DNA from 2 places in the Streptomyces akebiae genome. Region 2 is predicted to be linked to the other one. Evidence: riboswitches for the same ligand, from Rfam matches in the RefSeq annotation. Region 2 holds a riboswitch; the other holds the start of a gene.

Region 1 (7,628 bases), 5.5 Mb from region 2:
ATTGCTGACCTTCGCATGATGGTCGGTTTCCCCTTCGTAGTTGGACAGTTGTGTGGGACGACAGACCGCAGACGTCAGCGGCTGCGGGGGTCGAGGGCGTCCCGGAGGCCGTCACCGAGGAGGTTGAAGGCCAGCACCGTGATGAAGATCGCGAGGCCGGGAACGATCATGTACTGCGGGTCGACCTGGAAGTAGTCGACCGCGTCGTTGAGCATTCCGCCCCAGGAGGCCTGCGGCGGCTGGATCCCGACACCGAGGAAGCTGAGCGACGCCTCGAAGATGATGTTGGTCGGGATGAGCAGCGTCGAGTAGACGATGATCGGGGCGACGAGGTTGGGCAGCAGTTCCTTGAACAGGACGTACGGCCCGCCGGCGCCCATCCCCCGCGAGGCGTCGATGAACTCCCGCTCGCGCAGCGCCAGAGTCTGACCGCGCACGATGCGCCCCATGTACGGCCAGTTGAAGAAGCCGATGACGAAGATGAGCACCGAAATGTGCAGCGGAAGCCCTTTGAGGCCGAAGGCGCCACCCTGGAGCGTCGCGGAGATGGCGATGGCGAAGAGCAGCAGCGGGAACGCCAGGAAGGTGTCCATCAGCCGGCTCACGATCGTGTCGACCCGGCCGCCGTAGTAGCCGGCGACGAGGCCGAGCACCACTCCGATGGCGTTGGACAGGATCGTCGCGCCGAAGGCCACGACCAGGGAGACCCAGGAGCCCTCAAGAATGCGGGCGAGGATGTCACGGCCGAACTTGGGGTCGACTCCGAGCGGGTGGTCCCAGCTCATCCCGCCGAAGTCGCCTTTGGGCAGGGATGTGTTGGCGTCGATCAGGTCCTGGTTGAAGGTGTTGGGGTCGAGCCCCAGCATCGCCTGCAGCGGCCGGGAGAGCGCCGCGATCAGGATCAGCAGGACGACGATGACACCGCCGGCGACCGCCACCTTGTCGCGCTTGAAGCGGGTCCAGGCGATCTGGCCGAGCGAACGGCCCTCGATCTTCTTGGCCTCGACACCTTCCAGCACGGCTTCGGGCTGTGCCTCGGCCTGCGATCCGGTTGTCTCAATGGGTGCGGTCATCGTCCCTCGTGCTTGCCCGTGCCGGTGGTTGCCGACTGTGCCTGGCGGCCGCCCGGGTCTGCGGTGCGGTCCGTCACCACTGCTGCTCTCTTGCTCTGTGACTACTGATGGGTACGAGAGGAGGTACGGCACCGAACTTCACCGCATGAACAGCGTGTTCGCCGGATCCCCCCATCGCTCTGGGGGAGTCTTCAACGGTCGCGCGATCAGGCACCAGACTTGACGGCGAATGTATGCGCAACCGTGATGTGGCCAGCAGGGTTCCGCTATGCGGACGTGACGCTCTGTTGAGCGGTGGAAACCACGCTCACCCGGCTCAGTAGCCGCCCGGGTAGCCGTACCCGCCCGCCGCCGGGGCCTGGGCGGGCGCCGCGTGGGCCTCGCGGTCGTAGAAGGGGCGGGCGCCCGCGCGCAGCCACATGGCGACCGGGTCGTACTCGTCGGACATGGCGACGGTGGAGACGGGCAGACCGTCCGGGACCGCGCCGATGGACTGCTGCATCATCGCCCGCACCGAGTCGACGGCCTGCGGCGAGGTGTCGTACACGTCGAGGCCGATGGCCAGGTACGGTGCGCCGAGCGCGGGCTGCACCCAGGCGCGGCGCAGTGAGCGCACGGCGGGCGTGCGGTGGGCGTTCTGGGTCAGCAGGGCGTAGAACTGCGGGATCTCGATGGCCGGCTCGGACAGCCTGAGCGGCCCCGCGGGCTGCCGCTCCAGGCCGGTGGCGATACGGCGCAGGTCGAGCCAGGGGATGCCGACGCCGCCGCCCGGCGCGTGCGGGTTGAGCCAGAGGCCGTAGTGGTCGGGGTAGAGGGTGCGGGCCACGTCGAGGCCGTCGACGACCTCGTAACTGCGGTTCCAGCCACTGGCGGAGAGCTCCTGGGCGGAGGTCACGCACGGGGCGTAGTTGAACCCGTCGACCTCCATGTTCCCGTACTGGGCGTCCGGGGACCCCGCCTGGCCGTGCCAGAGCAGCATCCAGATCTGGCCGGAGGACGGGGTGGCCAGGGCACGCAGCAGCGCCTCGTAGGCGTCGTAACGCCCGGGCGTCACCTGGCGCAGCATGTGCTCGACCTGCCCGGTGGCGATGCTGCCGCTCACGTTGGCCGTCCTTCGTGTTGGACCCTGGTTATAGGAGACAGCTTAGGTGGTGTGCCGGTTGAGCCGGTCAGGGCTCGGAGGTTGACGTGCGTCGCGGGGTGCGGGCTCGTTGTGGCTGGTCGCGCCGTTCCCCGCGCCCCTTCGCGGCGCGCTGATCAGTACCCCTGCTGATAGAAGGGCCGTACCTTTTCGCGGAGCCAGTCGCCGACCGGGTCCTGGGCCACGTCCAGGAAGACCATGTTGACGGGCCAGGGGACGGGGACCTTGGTGAGGGCCCGGCCGAGGGCGGCGAGGGGGAGGGCGCGGTCGGCCTCCCAGGAGGCCAGTTCGACGCCGATGAACATGACGGGGTCGGCGGTCTCGATGGTGGCGAGGCAGCGACGGGCGCAGAGGACGACTCCGGTTCCGGCGAACTCGGCGGAGGCCGCGGCCAGGAAGTCCACCGGGTCGTCCTGCCAGTCCGGTTCGAAGAGGCGCACGCGGGCACCGCTCGCCGATCCGTCCAGCGGGGTCCGGCCGGCCCGGCACAGCTCGGCCACCGCGGGCGGCGGCAGCGGGATGCCCACGACGCCGTCGGGGTTCAGGGCGAGCCCGATCTGCGGGGGCAGACCCCGCGCGAACTCGACGGCGGGGGCGATCGTGTACGACATGTGGTTGCCGACGACCTGACGGAACTGCTCCTCGGAGCTGAAGACCGGCACATACGCCTGCCCGTCGAACTCCATCGTCGGCAGGTCGAGCTGACCGCTCTGCGGGCCGCCGCCCTCCGGCAGCGGCACCCAGACGAAGCTGCGGGCCAGCACCTCCACGATCCGCGCCCCGGCCTGGGGCACCCCGAGCGAGGCGGACAGCACCTCCTCCAGCTCGTTGCCGGGCCATCCGCCGTGCCCATGGGGATACGCCTGTGCCGGGAAGTCCGCCGGGAAGTCCATCTGCTGCCTACCGCTTTGCTCCGTGATGCTGTTGTCCCTGCACCTTAATTGCTCCCGGGGCGGGCGCGCCCTTCAGGAGCGCGGGAAGTCGATCCGCTTCAGGACATCGGCGGCGGCCCGGTCGATGAGCACGGCCGCCCCGCACCCCTGCGGCAGCCTCCCCTTCTCCACCGCACGCAGCAATCGGGTCATGGCCCCCCGGTGCCGCGCGAACGCGTAGCGGGAGACGCCCCGGCCGCGCTCCCGTTGTCCGTCCCGGGCCTCACCGGGAGTGACGTCGAGCAACAGCAGGTGAAGGGTGCCGCCCCGGCGGCGGGCTTCGCGGGCGAGCCAGCTTCGCACCCACGCCTGCGTCCCGCAGTCGTGCACGACGACGCCCTCCCCCGAGCGGAGGGCGCGTCGCAGCCCCGCGTAGTGCGCGAGGCGCACGAAGGGGCGGTACAACGCGTACGGCAGATGACGGGCGAAGCGGGCGTCGAAGCGGTCGCGCGTGTCCTGGGAGTCGATGCGGACGCCGGGCACTGTCCGCCGCATCAGTGTCGACTTGCCGCTGCCGGGGAGCCCGGTGACCACCACCAGGTCGTCCGGCCCGAAGGACAGCTCGTGGGGACTGCGCCCCGAACGCGCCCGGAGGTCGCGGACGACCGCCCTCGGGAACGGGCCGCACGCCGCGCCGGCCGGTGCGACGGGCTGCTTGGGCATGGCGATGCCCGAGGTCGTCGCGTACGCCGTGGTCCTGTTCACCGTGATCGTCCTCCCCAGGGGCATGGAGGTCCCATCCCCACAGACCGTAAAGAAAAGGTAATGCCCGATCCCTCCTGATTCAGTCCTCGTATTGCCACAAGAGTGCTACGGACCGCTGTGTCTGCCTGTGCTCCGTCGTTCCCCACCTCTGAAAGGTCCCCCTGCCGCCCCGCGTCGATGCGTGCAATGATGTGCGCGCCAACTGCATACCGGCCGCTTGAATCCGCGCGGGAGAGCTCCCAGCAGTCGATCGCTGGGGCGCCGAAGGAGCAAGTCCCTCCCTTGAATCTCTCAGGCCCAGATACCGCGTGGGCGAGGCACATCTGAAAAGCGGGCCGTACCCCTCTTCCGCGGGGGCGGCTCCACCCACGGTGCAAGTCACGACCACCGGTACGTACGGTCGTGGTGAACCTCTCAGGTTCCGATGACAGATGGGGAGGACTTTCCTCGCCTGTCGCCTGTCATGCCCTGGGAGCAGAATCCGATGAGCAGCAGCCCCACCACTGGACCGCGCCGGACCGCGCTCGATGCCCTGCATCGCTCGCTCGGTGCGACGATGACCGACTTCGCGGGCTGGGACATGCCCCTGCGCTACGGCTCCGAGCGGGACGAGCACACCGCCGTCCGCACGAGGGCCGGCCTCTTCGACCTGTCCCACATGGGTGAGATCACCGTCACCGGCCCGCGGGCCGCCGCGCTGCTGGACCACGCGCTCGTCGGCAACATCGGCGGTGTGAAGACCGGCCGCGCCCGCTACACCATGATCTGCCGCGAGGACGGCGGCATCCTCGACGACCTGATCGTCTACCGGCTGGCGGACACGGAGTACCTCGTCGTCGCGAACGCCTCCAACGCCCAGGTGGTGCTGGACGCGCTCGTGGAGCGTTCCGCCGGGTTCGACGCCGAGGTGCGGGACGACCGGGACGCCTACGCCCTGCTGGCCGTGCAGGGCCCCGAGTCGCCCGGGATCCTGGCCTCGCTCACCGACGCCGACCTCGACGGGCTGAAGTACTACGCGGGGCTGCCGGGCACGGTCGCCGGGGTTCCCGCGCTGATCGCGCGCACCGGGTACACCGGCGAGGACGGCTTCGAGCTGTTCGTGAAGCCGGAGCACGCCGTCGAGCTGTGGCAGGCGCTGACCAAGGCGGGCGAGGGCGCCGGGCTGGTGCCCTGCGGGCTGTCCTGCCGGGACACGCTGCGCCTGGAGGCGGGCATGCCGCTGTACGGGCACGAGTTGTCGACCGCGCTGACGCCCTTCGACGCCGGCCTCGGTCGGGTCGTGAAGTTCGAGAAGGAGGGCGACTTCGTGGGCCGCACCGCCCTGCGCGAGGCCCTCGAGAACCTCAACCACGAGCCGCCTCGCGTCCTGGTCGGCCTGATCGCCGAGGGCCGCCGGGTCCCGCGCGCCGGGTACCCGGTGGTCGCCGACGGCAAGGTGATCGGCGAGGTCACCTCGGGCGCCCCCTCCCCCACCCTCGGGAAGCCGATCGCGATGGCGTACGTCGACGCCGAGCACTCGGCGCCGGGCACCGCCGGTGTGGGCGTGGACATCCGGGGCAGCCACGAGCCGTACGAGGTCGTGGCGCTGCCCTTCTACAAGCGGCAGAAGTGACACCGTCGTAGTCGTTCGAAAGCGGCGGCCGTGCGCGTGCCGGCAGTGACGCTCGGCACATCCGTGCTGCTCAACAACGGTTTCAGCAGTCCCCCATTCATCACCACTCCCCCGCGTACAGGAGAATTCAGGCCATGAGCAACCCCCAGCAGCTGCGCTACAGCAAGGAGCACGAGTGGCTGTCGGTCGCCGAGGACGGCGTCTCGACGGTCGGCATCACGGAGTTCGCGGCGAACGCGCTCGGCGATGTCGTCTACGCCCAGCTCCCCGAGGTGGGCTCCACCGTGACCGCGGGCGAGACCTGCGGCGAACTGGAGTCCACGAAGTCGGTCAGCGACCTGTACTCGCCGGTCTCCGGTGAGATCACCGAGATCAACGAGGACGTCGTCAACGACCCGTCGCTGGTGAACACCGCCCCGTTCGAGGGCGGGTGGCTGTTCAAGGTACGCGTCGCGGAGGAGCCGGACGATCTGCTCTCCGCCGACGAGTACGTCGCCCACACCGCCGGCTGAGAAGACGAGGTCGTACGCATGTCGCTTCTGAACACGCCCCTGCACGAGCTGGACCCGGACGTCGCCGCCGCCGTCGACGCCGAGCTGCACCGTCAGCAGTCCACCCTGGAGATGATCGCCTCGGAGAACTTCGCTCCGGTGGCGGTCATGGAGGCCCAGGGCTCGGTGCTGACCAACAAGTACGCCGAGGGCTACCCGGGCCGCCGCTACTACGGCGGCTGCGAGCACGTCGACGTCGCCGAGCAGATCGCCATCGAGCGGGTCAAGGACCTCTTCGGTGCCGAGTACGCCAACGTCCAGCCGCACTCCGGGGCCTCCGCCAACCAGGCCGCGCTGTTCGCGCTGGCCTCCCCCGGCGACACCATCCTCGGCCTGGACCTCGCGCACGGCGGCCACCTCACCCACGGGATGCGGCTGAACTTCTCCGGCAAGCAGTTCAACGTGGTCGCCTACCACGTGGACGACGCCGGACTCGTCGACATGGCCGAGGTCGAGCGGCTCGCCAAGGAGCACCGCCCGAAGGTGATCATCGCGGGCTGGTCGGCGTACCCCCGTCAGCTGGACTTCGCCGCCTTCCGCCGGATCGCCGACGAGGTCGGGGCGTACCTGTGGGTGGACATGGCGCACTTCGCGGGCCTGGTCGCGGCCGGACTGCACCCCAACCCGGTCGAGTACGCGGACGTGGTCACCTCCACGACGCACAAGACGCTCGGCGGACCGCGCGGCGGCATCATCCTCGCCAGGAAGGACTTCGCGAAGAAGCTCAACTCCTCCGTCTTCCCCGGCTTCCAGGGCGGCCCGCTGGAGCACGTCATCGCGGCGAAGGCGGTGTCCTTCAAGGTCGCGGCGAGCGAGGAGTTCAAGGAGCGCCAGCGCCGTACGGTCGAGGGCGCGCGGATCCTCGCCGAGCGCCTGACGGCCGCCGACGCCCGCGCGGCCGGCGTCGACGTGCTGTCCGGCGGCACGGACGTGCACCTGATCCTGGTCGACCTGCGCGCCTCCGAGCTGGACGGGCAGCAGGCCGAGGACCGCCTCCACGAGGTCGGCATCACGGTCAACCGCAACGCCGTCCCCAACGACCCCCGCCCGCCCATGGTCACCTCCGGCCTGCGCATCGGCACACCGGCTCTGGCGACGCGCGGCTTCACGGCCGAGGACTTCACCGAGGTCGCCGACGTCATCGCCGAGGCGCTGAAGCCCGCCTACGACGCGGAGGCGCTGAAGACCCGGGTCAAGGCACTCGCCGACAAGCACCCGCTGTACCCGGGCCTGGGGAAGTAACCCGGGGTTCACCCGTCGGCAGTCCCGCTTTCCGGGGGCACCGCGCACACTGGGCAGTGAGCGCGGTGCCCCACCCCCCGCACCACCTCCCCCGTTCTGAGGAGTCACCGTGGCCATCTCGGTCTTCGACCTGTTCTCGATCGGCATCGGCCCGTCCAGCTCCCACACGGTCGGCCCGATGCGGGCCGCCCGGATGTTCGCCCGCCGGCTGCGCAACGAGGAACTGCTCGCGGGCGTCGCCTCGGTACGTGTCGAGCTGTACGGCTCGCTGGGCGCGACCGGCCACGGCCACGGCACCCCCAAGGCCGTACTCCTGGGCCTGGAGGGCGTCTCACCGCGCACGGTGGACGTCGAGTCGGCCGACGACCGGGT
Region 2 (7,628 bases):
TCCGCCCCCGCCCTCGCGCCATCGTGCCTGTCGAACTGAGAGGCGACCCATCATGCCGCTGCATGTCCCCCCGGCTCCCGCGCCCGCCCTGCGCACCGTCCTCATGGCACTCGGTTCCCCCACCGCCGTCCACGAGGCGCGAACACCTTCTCTGAAGAACGCCTCTGGCCCCGCCACACCCGAACTGCCGCTGCCCGTCCACGTACTCGACCGGATCGCCCCGGAGGGCACGGGCACCGCCCGGCTCACCGGATGGCGGTTCCTGATCCGCTGCGGCGACCGCGCCGTGGCCGCCGCCGAGACCCGGCTGACCCCGGACGGCTGGGCGTTCTCGCACTTCTTCGAGGGCCCGTACATCACCTCCACCGAGCGCGCCCTGCGCCAGGCCGAGGTCATGCAGCAGCCCTACCAGCCACGCCTGCTGTCGGTGCCCGAGCTGTACATGCTCACGCTCTGGCTGCACGCCGACCCCACCGCCGACGGCGCCGACGGCCACCCGGCACCGAACGACCTGCTGGTCCCGCTGGCGCCCGCACCGCCCGGTATCGCCGCCCACCGCCCGCACCGGGTCGCCGATCTCCTCCCCGTGCTGACCACCCGGCTCACGCCCGCTCCCCTCCTCGGATCACCCGCCTGAACCAAGGCCGCCTCGCTTATTCGCACCACTCGCGCCCCGCTGCCGATTTCCCGGTGGCGGGGCGCTCGTTTCACCTCTTCCCGCCGCCGAGAATGCCCGCTCACTCGGGCGGCAATATGCTCGTACGAGCTATTCACTCGTCTTCCCCGCCAGAGGACTAGCCCCATCCGACCATGGCGAACCACCCGAAGGGACAGTGCGGCGGGGATGAACCGTCCGCGCGAGAGATGCGTCATCAACCTGTGAAGAAGTCGTGCTGCGAAATGCCTGCGGATTGACGCCCGTGGGGCAACACTGGGACCGGACCGATTTATCACAACGGGGGGCGGCCATGAACGAGGCTTCAAGCCGCGGGTCGGACAAACCAGCCAACTCAGACCACTCGACAAACCGAAAGATCCCACCAACCATGTGCCAGCACCAGCCACTGTGCCCGACTGCCGAATCCGCCGACCGGGAAGGCGCCCGACTCGTGGCGCACCACCCGGAGCAGGGATGGAGCCTGCTCTGCAACGGCGTTCTGCTCTTCGAGGACACCGGTGAGCTCCTGCCGGACGGCCAGATCATCGCGCCGCACCGCCCGATGGGCACCGTGGTGACAGCCGCCTGAGCCGCACGGACGTGCGCACGGGGTGAGCGTCCCCGCACGGGACGTCCGCCCGGACAGAAGAGGGGCCGGCCGGAGAACGCACTCTCCGAACCGGCCCCGACGCGTATCCGAGGATGACTACTCTGCGTAGGCGTCCAGCGGCGGGCAGGAGCAGACCAGGTTCCGGTCGCCGAAGGCCTGATCGATCCGGCGCACCGGCGGCCAGTACTTGTCGGCGGGCGAGACACCGGCCGGGAACACCGCCTCCTCACGGGTGTAGGCGTGCTCCCACTCCCCGCCGAGCGCGGCCGCGGTGTGCGGCGCGTTGCGCAGCGGGTTGTCGTCCGCCGGCCACTCCCCCGAGGCGACCTTCTCGATCTCCGCGCGGATCGCGATCATCGCGTCGCAGAACCGGTCCAGCTCGCCGAGGTCCTCCGACTCGGTCGGCTCGATCATCAACGTCCCGGCCACCGGGAACGACATCGTCGGCGCGTGGAAGCCGTAGTCGATCAGCCGCTTGGCGATGTCGTCGACGCTCACCCCGGTCGCCTTGGCCAGCGGCCGCAGGTCGACGATGGCCTCGTGTGCCACGAGGCCGCCAGGGCCGGTGTAGAGCACCGGGTAGTGCGGCTCAAGCCGCTTGGCGATGTAGTTGGCGCTGAGCACGGCCACCTGAGTGGCCCGCTTGAGCCCCTCTCCGCCCATGAGCCGGACGTAGGCCCACGAGATCGGCAGGATGCCCGCCGAGCCCCACGGCGCCGCCGAGATCGGGCCCACACCGGTCTCCGGCCCGGCCGCGGGCTGCAGCGGGTGGTTGGGCAGGTACGGCGCCAGGTGCTCACGCACCGCGACCGGCCCGACGCCCGGGCCACCGCCGCCGTGCGGGATGCAGAACGTCTTGTGCAGGTTCAGATGCGACACGTCGCCGCCGAAGTGCCCCGGCTTGGCGAGCCCCACCAGCGCGTTGAGGTTGGCCCCGTCGACGTAGACCTGGCCACCGGCGTCGTGCACCTGCGCACAGATGTCGGCCACGTGCTCCTCGAACACGCCGTGGGTCGACGGGTAAGTGATCATCAGCACGGACAGCTCGTCGCGGTACTGCTCGATCTTCGCCCGCAGGTCCTCGACGTCGATCTCGCCGTCCTCGGCGGTCTTCACCACGACGACCTTCATACCGGCCATGACGGCGCTCGCCGCGTTGGTGCCGTGCGCGGAGGACGGGATGAGGCACACGGTCCGCTGCGCGTCACCGTTGGCCCGGTGGTACCCGCGTACGGCCAGCAGCCCGGCCAGCTCACCCTGCGAGCCCGCGTTCGGCTGCAGCGACACCCTGTCGTACCCGGTGGCCTCCGCCAGCCGCTCCTCCAGCTCACGGATGAGCGTGAGGTACCCCTGCGCCTGCCCGGCAGGCGCGAACGGGTGCAGCTGCCCGAACTCGGGCCAGGTCACCGGCTCCATCTCGGTGGTCGCGTTGAGCTTCATCGTGCAGGAGCCCAGCGGGATCATGCCCCGGTCCAGCGCGTAGTCACGGTCGGCGAGCCGGCGCAGATACCGCAGCATCGCGGTCTCGGAGCGGTACTCGTGGAACACCGGGTGGGTGAGGTAGTCGTCCGACCGCAGCAGCGCCTCGGGCAGCGCGTCCCGCGCCTCGGCGTCCAGGGCCTCGACATCCCCCTGCACGCCGAACGCGGTCCACACGGCGCCCAGCTGCGCCCTGGTCGTGGTCTCGTCGCAGGAGATCGACACCAGGTCCGCGTCCACGAGGTGCAGGTTCACGCCATGTTCCCGCGCGGCCGCCACGACCTCACCGGCCCGTCCCGGCACCCGCACGGTGAGCGTGTCGAAGTACGCGCCGTGCACGACCTCGATCCCACCGGCCGCGAGCCCCGCGGCGAGCACCACGGCGTACCTGTGCGTACGCCGCGCGATGGTCCGCAGCCCCTCCGGCCCGTGGTACACGGCGTACATCCCGGCCATCACGGCGAGCAGCACCTGAGCCGTACAGATGTTGCTGGTCGCCTTCTCCCGGCGGATGTGCTGCTCCCGCGTCTGCAGGGCGAGCCGGTACGCCTTGTGTCCGTCCGCGTCCACGGAGACGCCCACGAGCCGCCCGGGCAGGCTGCGCGCGAACTTCTCCCGCACCGCCATGTAGCCCGCGTGCGGTCCACCGAAGCCCATCGGCACCCCGAAACGCTGTGTCGTCCCCACCGCGATGTCGGCGCCCAGCTCGCCGGGTGAGGTCAGCAGAGTGAGGGCGAGCAGGTCGGCGGCAACGGTGACGAGCGCGCCGAGTTCGTGCGACTGCTCGATGACCGGCTTCAGATCGCGTACGGCACCGGAGGCGCCGGGGTACTGCAGCAGCACCCCGTTGATCTCCCGCTCGGCGATGTCAGCCGGAATCCCCTCGCTCAGGTCCGCGACGACGACCTCGACCCCGGTCGGTTCGGCGCGTGTCTCGATCACGGCGACGGTCTGCGGCAGCGCGTCCGCGTCGACGAGGAAGAGGCCCTTCTTGTTCTTCCCCATGCGCCGGGAGAGCGCCATGGCCTCGGCGGCCGCGGTGCCCTCGTCGAGCAGCGAGGCCCCGGAGGTGGGCAGCCCGGTCAGTTCGGCGACGACCGTCTGGAAGTTGAGCAGCGCCTCCAGCCGCCCCTGGGAGATCTCGGGCTGATACGGCGTGTAAGCGGTGTACCAGGCCGGGTTCTCCATGACGTTCCGCAGAATGACGGGCGGGGTGAAGGTCCCGTAGTAGCCGAGTCCGATCATGGACCCCAGCACCTGGTTGCGGTCCGCCAGCGTACGCAGCTCCGCCAGTACCTCGGCCTCGGAGCGGGCGCCCGGCAGATCCAGCGCCTCGGCGTTCTTGATCACATCGGGGACCGCGGCGGCCGTCAGCTCGTCGAGCGAGCCGTACCCGACGTGCGCGAGCATCTTGGCCCGGGCCTCGACGTCCGGGCCGATGTGGCGCCGCTCGAAGGGGATTCCCTGTTCGAGCTCGGAGAGCGGAATGCGATGGGCGGTCATTACGGAGGCCTCCTGGTCTGACACGACCTTCGAGGGGCACCACGGCACGGGTGCCCGAACGGCCTCCCCCTCTGTCATCTCAACCTGAGAGCTTCACCGGACCTGGTTCGGGCCGGTTTTCACCGTCGGTGAGAGCGGGAGCCGTGGCACCCGCTCTGCTTTCCAGAGTGACCTCGTCCGTGCGGTACGTGAGCCTGAGAGATTCCGGGGAGGATTTGCTCCTTCGGCGCCTCCGGATGGTGTCCGGAGGACTCTCCCGCGCGGGGTCAACAGCCGCTGCCAGAGTATCAGCGCGGTCAACGCACGGGTCTTCGAGTGGCCGCCGCCCCCGATGTGCCTTTTCGTAGTGGAGAGACACCATCCGCAACCGCTTGCGACCACATGGAGGGCCCGTGCAGACCGACATCGATCCGCGCAACCTGATCGGCCGCAAGGCGTTCGACCGCAAGGGAAGCAAGATCGGCACCGTGGACGAGGTCTACCTCGACGACGCCACCGGCATCCCCGAGTGGGCCGCGATACGCATGGGCTTCTTCGGCCGCGACGCCTTCGTCCCCCTGGAACCCAGCGAACTGGTCGAAGGGACCCTCCGCGTCCCCTTCGAACGCGCTCTCATCAAGGACGCCCCCGACTTCGGAGTGGGCCGCCACCTCTCCCCGGAACAGGAACTCCAGCTCTACCACCACTACGGCCTGGACACGGCCCCGCCCCCACCCGTGGACCACGACTTCGGCAACATCGCGGGCAAGGACGACGCCTGACCCATACCCGAAGCCCCTCCACGCACGGCACTCCCTCCAGCCACACAGCCCCCTCGGGCACCTTCCACCCCCCCCAGACGACATCTGGCTCCTTCCCCAGCCCGTAGGCACCCCCGTTGAGCAGTGCCTGATCTCGGCCCCGTTGAGCAGTGCCTGATCTCGGCCCCCTTCCTCAACCATGAGCACCCCCTGATCGCAGCCGCCCTCCCCACCCGGCCACCTCCCCAAGGCCAGCCACCCTGCCCCTCGCGCCACCCTCGTCCCCGCCGCATCAGCGCTCGGCCCCAGCGACGCAGACCGACGGGTGCCGCGGCCTCAGCCCGGCACCCCACCCCGCACCAGCGGCAACGGTTCCGCCGGCTCCAGCCCCGGATCGTCGGTCCGGAAGGTCCGCACCCGCCCGGGCTCCACGTCCTCCGGCGTCTCGAACCGCACGGTCACCCGCCCCAGCCCACTCCCCTGCACCCACCCGTGCCCGTATTCGGCATGCCGCACATCGTGCCCGGCCCTCCACTGCCGCTCCCCACCCGAACGCTCCTCCACCGCGGGCCCCTCCACAGCGCCCCCGGCCTCGTCCTCGACGAGATCCACCTCACCCGCCGCCTGCGCGAACAGGTCCTCCTGCGTGTAGTCGGCGAGGCCACTGACGCCCACCCCGAGCAATCGCACCCCACCCGTCGTGTCCACGGCCTCCAGCAACCGCCCCGCGGCCTCTCGCACCACCGCGGGGTCGTCCGTGGGCCCCCGCAACGTCTCGGACCGGGTCAACGTCGAAAAGTCGTACCGCCGCACCTTCAGCACGATCGTCCGGCCCGACAGCCCGGCCCCCCGCAACCTCCGCACACACCGATCCGCGAGCCGCTGAACCTCCATCCGAACCCGCACGCGGTCATGGATGTCGACGTCGTACGTGTCCTCCACCGACACGGACTTCGTGTCCCGCTCGGCCACCACCGCGCGGTCGTCCCGGGCGAGCGCCATCGCGTACAGCCCGTGCCCGTGCGCCTTGCCCAGCAGCCGTACGACCTCGTCCTCCCCGGCCTCCACGATCTCCTCCACCGTGGTGATCCCGGCCCGCCGCAGATGGTCCCCGGTCGCCGGCCCCACCCCCGGCAGGATCCGCACCGACATCGGCCCCAGCAACGCCCGCTCGGTCCCGGGTTCGATCAGCACCAGCCCGTCCGGCTTGGCCTGTTCGGAGGCGATCTTCGCGAGCATCTTGGAGGCCGCGAGCCCCACGGAGCCGGTGAGCGCGGTCACCGCGCGTATGTCCGCCCGCAACCGCACTCCCACCAACCGGGCGGACTCCTCGTCCCAAGCCGCTCCCCCGGCCTCCAGGTCCACGAACGCCTCGTCCAGACTCAACGGCTCCACCAGCGGAGACAGATCGCGCAACAGCCCCATCACCTGATCGCTGATCGCCCGGTAGAAGGTGAAGCGCGGCGTGAGATACGCGGCGTTCGGCGCGAGCCGGCGCGCCTGCGCCATCGGCATCGCCGAGTGCACCCCGAAGACCCGTGCCTCGTACGAGGCGGTGGCGACCACTCCACGCGGCCCCAGCCCACCCACGACCACGGCTTTCCCCCGCAGACTCGGCTTGGACGCCTGCTCCGCCGAGGCGTAGAAGGCATCCATGTCGAGATGAAGGATCGTGGGCGCGGCTCTCACATCTCCGATGCTGCCCTACGCCACTGACAACGCGCCGTGTCCCTGGGCCGCGACGGCACGTACCTCTCAGACCGCCCGGTTGCGCCGGCGCGCGAGCTCGTCCGACGGGTTGTGGCCCACCAGCGTCTCCCCCGTGTCGACCCGCTCCCCGTGCAGCTGGGAGAGAGCGCTTTCCACGTCACGCCAAACGACCCCCACGGCGATCCCGAAGACCCCCTGGCCGCCCTGGAGCAGAGCGTGGACCTCGTCGGGCGAGGTGCACTCGTAGACCGTCGCCCCGTCGCTCATCAGCGTCATCCGCTCCAGGTCGCTGAAGCCCCGCTCCCTCAGATGCTGGACGGCGGTGCGGATGTTCTGCAGCGACACCCCCGTGTCGAGGAACCGTTTCACGATCTTGAGGACGACGACGTCCCGGAAGCTGTAGAGACGCTGCGTCCCCGAGCCCTGCGCGGAGCGCACACTCGGCTCCACGAGACCGGTACGTGCCCAGTAGTCGAGCTGCCGATAGGTGATGCCGGCGGCCGCGCACGCGGTGGGACCGCGGTAGCCGACGTTCTCATGCGGCTCGGATGCCGCATCCGCGCCGCCCCGCACGGCCGCGGGCCGCTGCGGAACGTGACCGGCCGCGCTGCCGTGAAGCGGGTACGGGCCGCCGTCCCCCAGCCTGCGTCCGGGGGCACCCCCAGCCGTACCGTCGCCGCTGCTTCTCACGCCGACCTCCGTCCTTGACCTGCCTCATCGACGGTAGGCAGCCACCAGGGGTGCGTCAACGACCACCGCACTCGCCACGCCGAGTGATAATCACCCTGAGAGTGGTTTACCGTGCCCTCCCGCGGGGAAAGGCTAGCCGAATGCCTTCCGGCAAGGCCGCCTGACGGCGCACGGGCACTTGGCAACGTGCCGAGGCCTGCTCGGACACCCTCACCGCAGCCACAAGCCCTCCGCCCGC

The links. Region 2 has a riboswitch for glycine ahead of gcvP (aminomethyl-transferring glycine dehydrogenase). Riboswitches for the same ligand answer to the same signal wherever they lie in the genome.
Region 1: linked by a shared signal. The riboswitch ahead of gcvT (glycine cleavage system aminomethyltransferase GcvT) and the one ahead of gcvP (aminomethyl-transferring glycine dehydrogenase) in region 2 are both predicted to bind glycine.

Annotation. Positions count from the first base shown of each region.
Region 1 is NZ_CP080647.1:3,142,878-3,150,505, forward strand. It holds gene K1J60_RS13350 (ABC transporter substrate-binding protein) at 1-17, opposite strand, end outside; gene K1J60_RS13355 (ABC transporter permease) at 75-1,073, opposite strand; gene K1J60_RS13360 (enhanced serine sensitivity protein SseB C-terminal domain-containing protein) at 1,390-2,139, opposite strand; gene K1J60_RS13365 (enhanced serine sensitivity protein SseB) at 2,331-3,107, opposite strand; gene K1J60_RS13370 (AAA family ATPase) at 3,180-3,851, opposite strand; glycine riboswitch at 4,070-4,168, shown strand; gene gcvT (glycine cleavage system aminomethyltransferase GcvT) at 4,336-5,463, shown strand; gene gcvH (glycine cleavage system protein GcvH) at 5,598-5,975, shown strand; gene glyA (serine hydroxymethyltransferase) at 5,994-7,256, shown strand; gene K1J60_RS13390 (L-serine ammonia-lyase) at 7,366-7,628, shown strand, end outside.
Region 2 is NZ_CP080647.1:8,648,848-8,656,475, reverse strand. It holds gene K1J60_RS37565 (hypothetical protein) at 53-637, shown strand; gene K1J60_RS37560 (DUF5999 family protein) at 1,047-1,247, shown strand; gene gcvP (aminomethyl-transferring glycine dehydrogenase) at 1,365-4,250, opposite strand; glycine riboswitch at 4,423-4,519, opposite strand; gene K1J60_RS37550 (PRC-barrel domain-containing protein) at 4,643-5,011, shown strand; gene K1J60_RS37545 (DNA polymerase IV) at 5,327-6,679, opposite strand; gene K1J60_RS37540 (MerR family transcriptional regulator) at 6,746-7,390, opposite strand.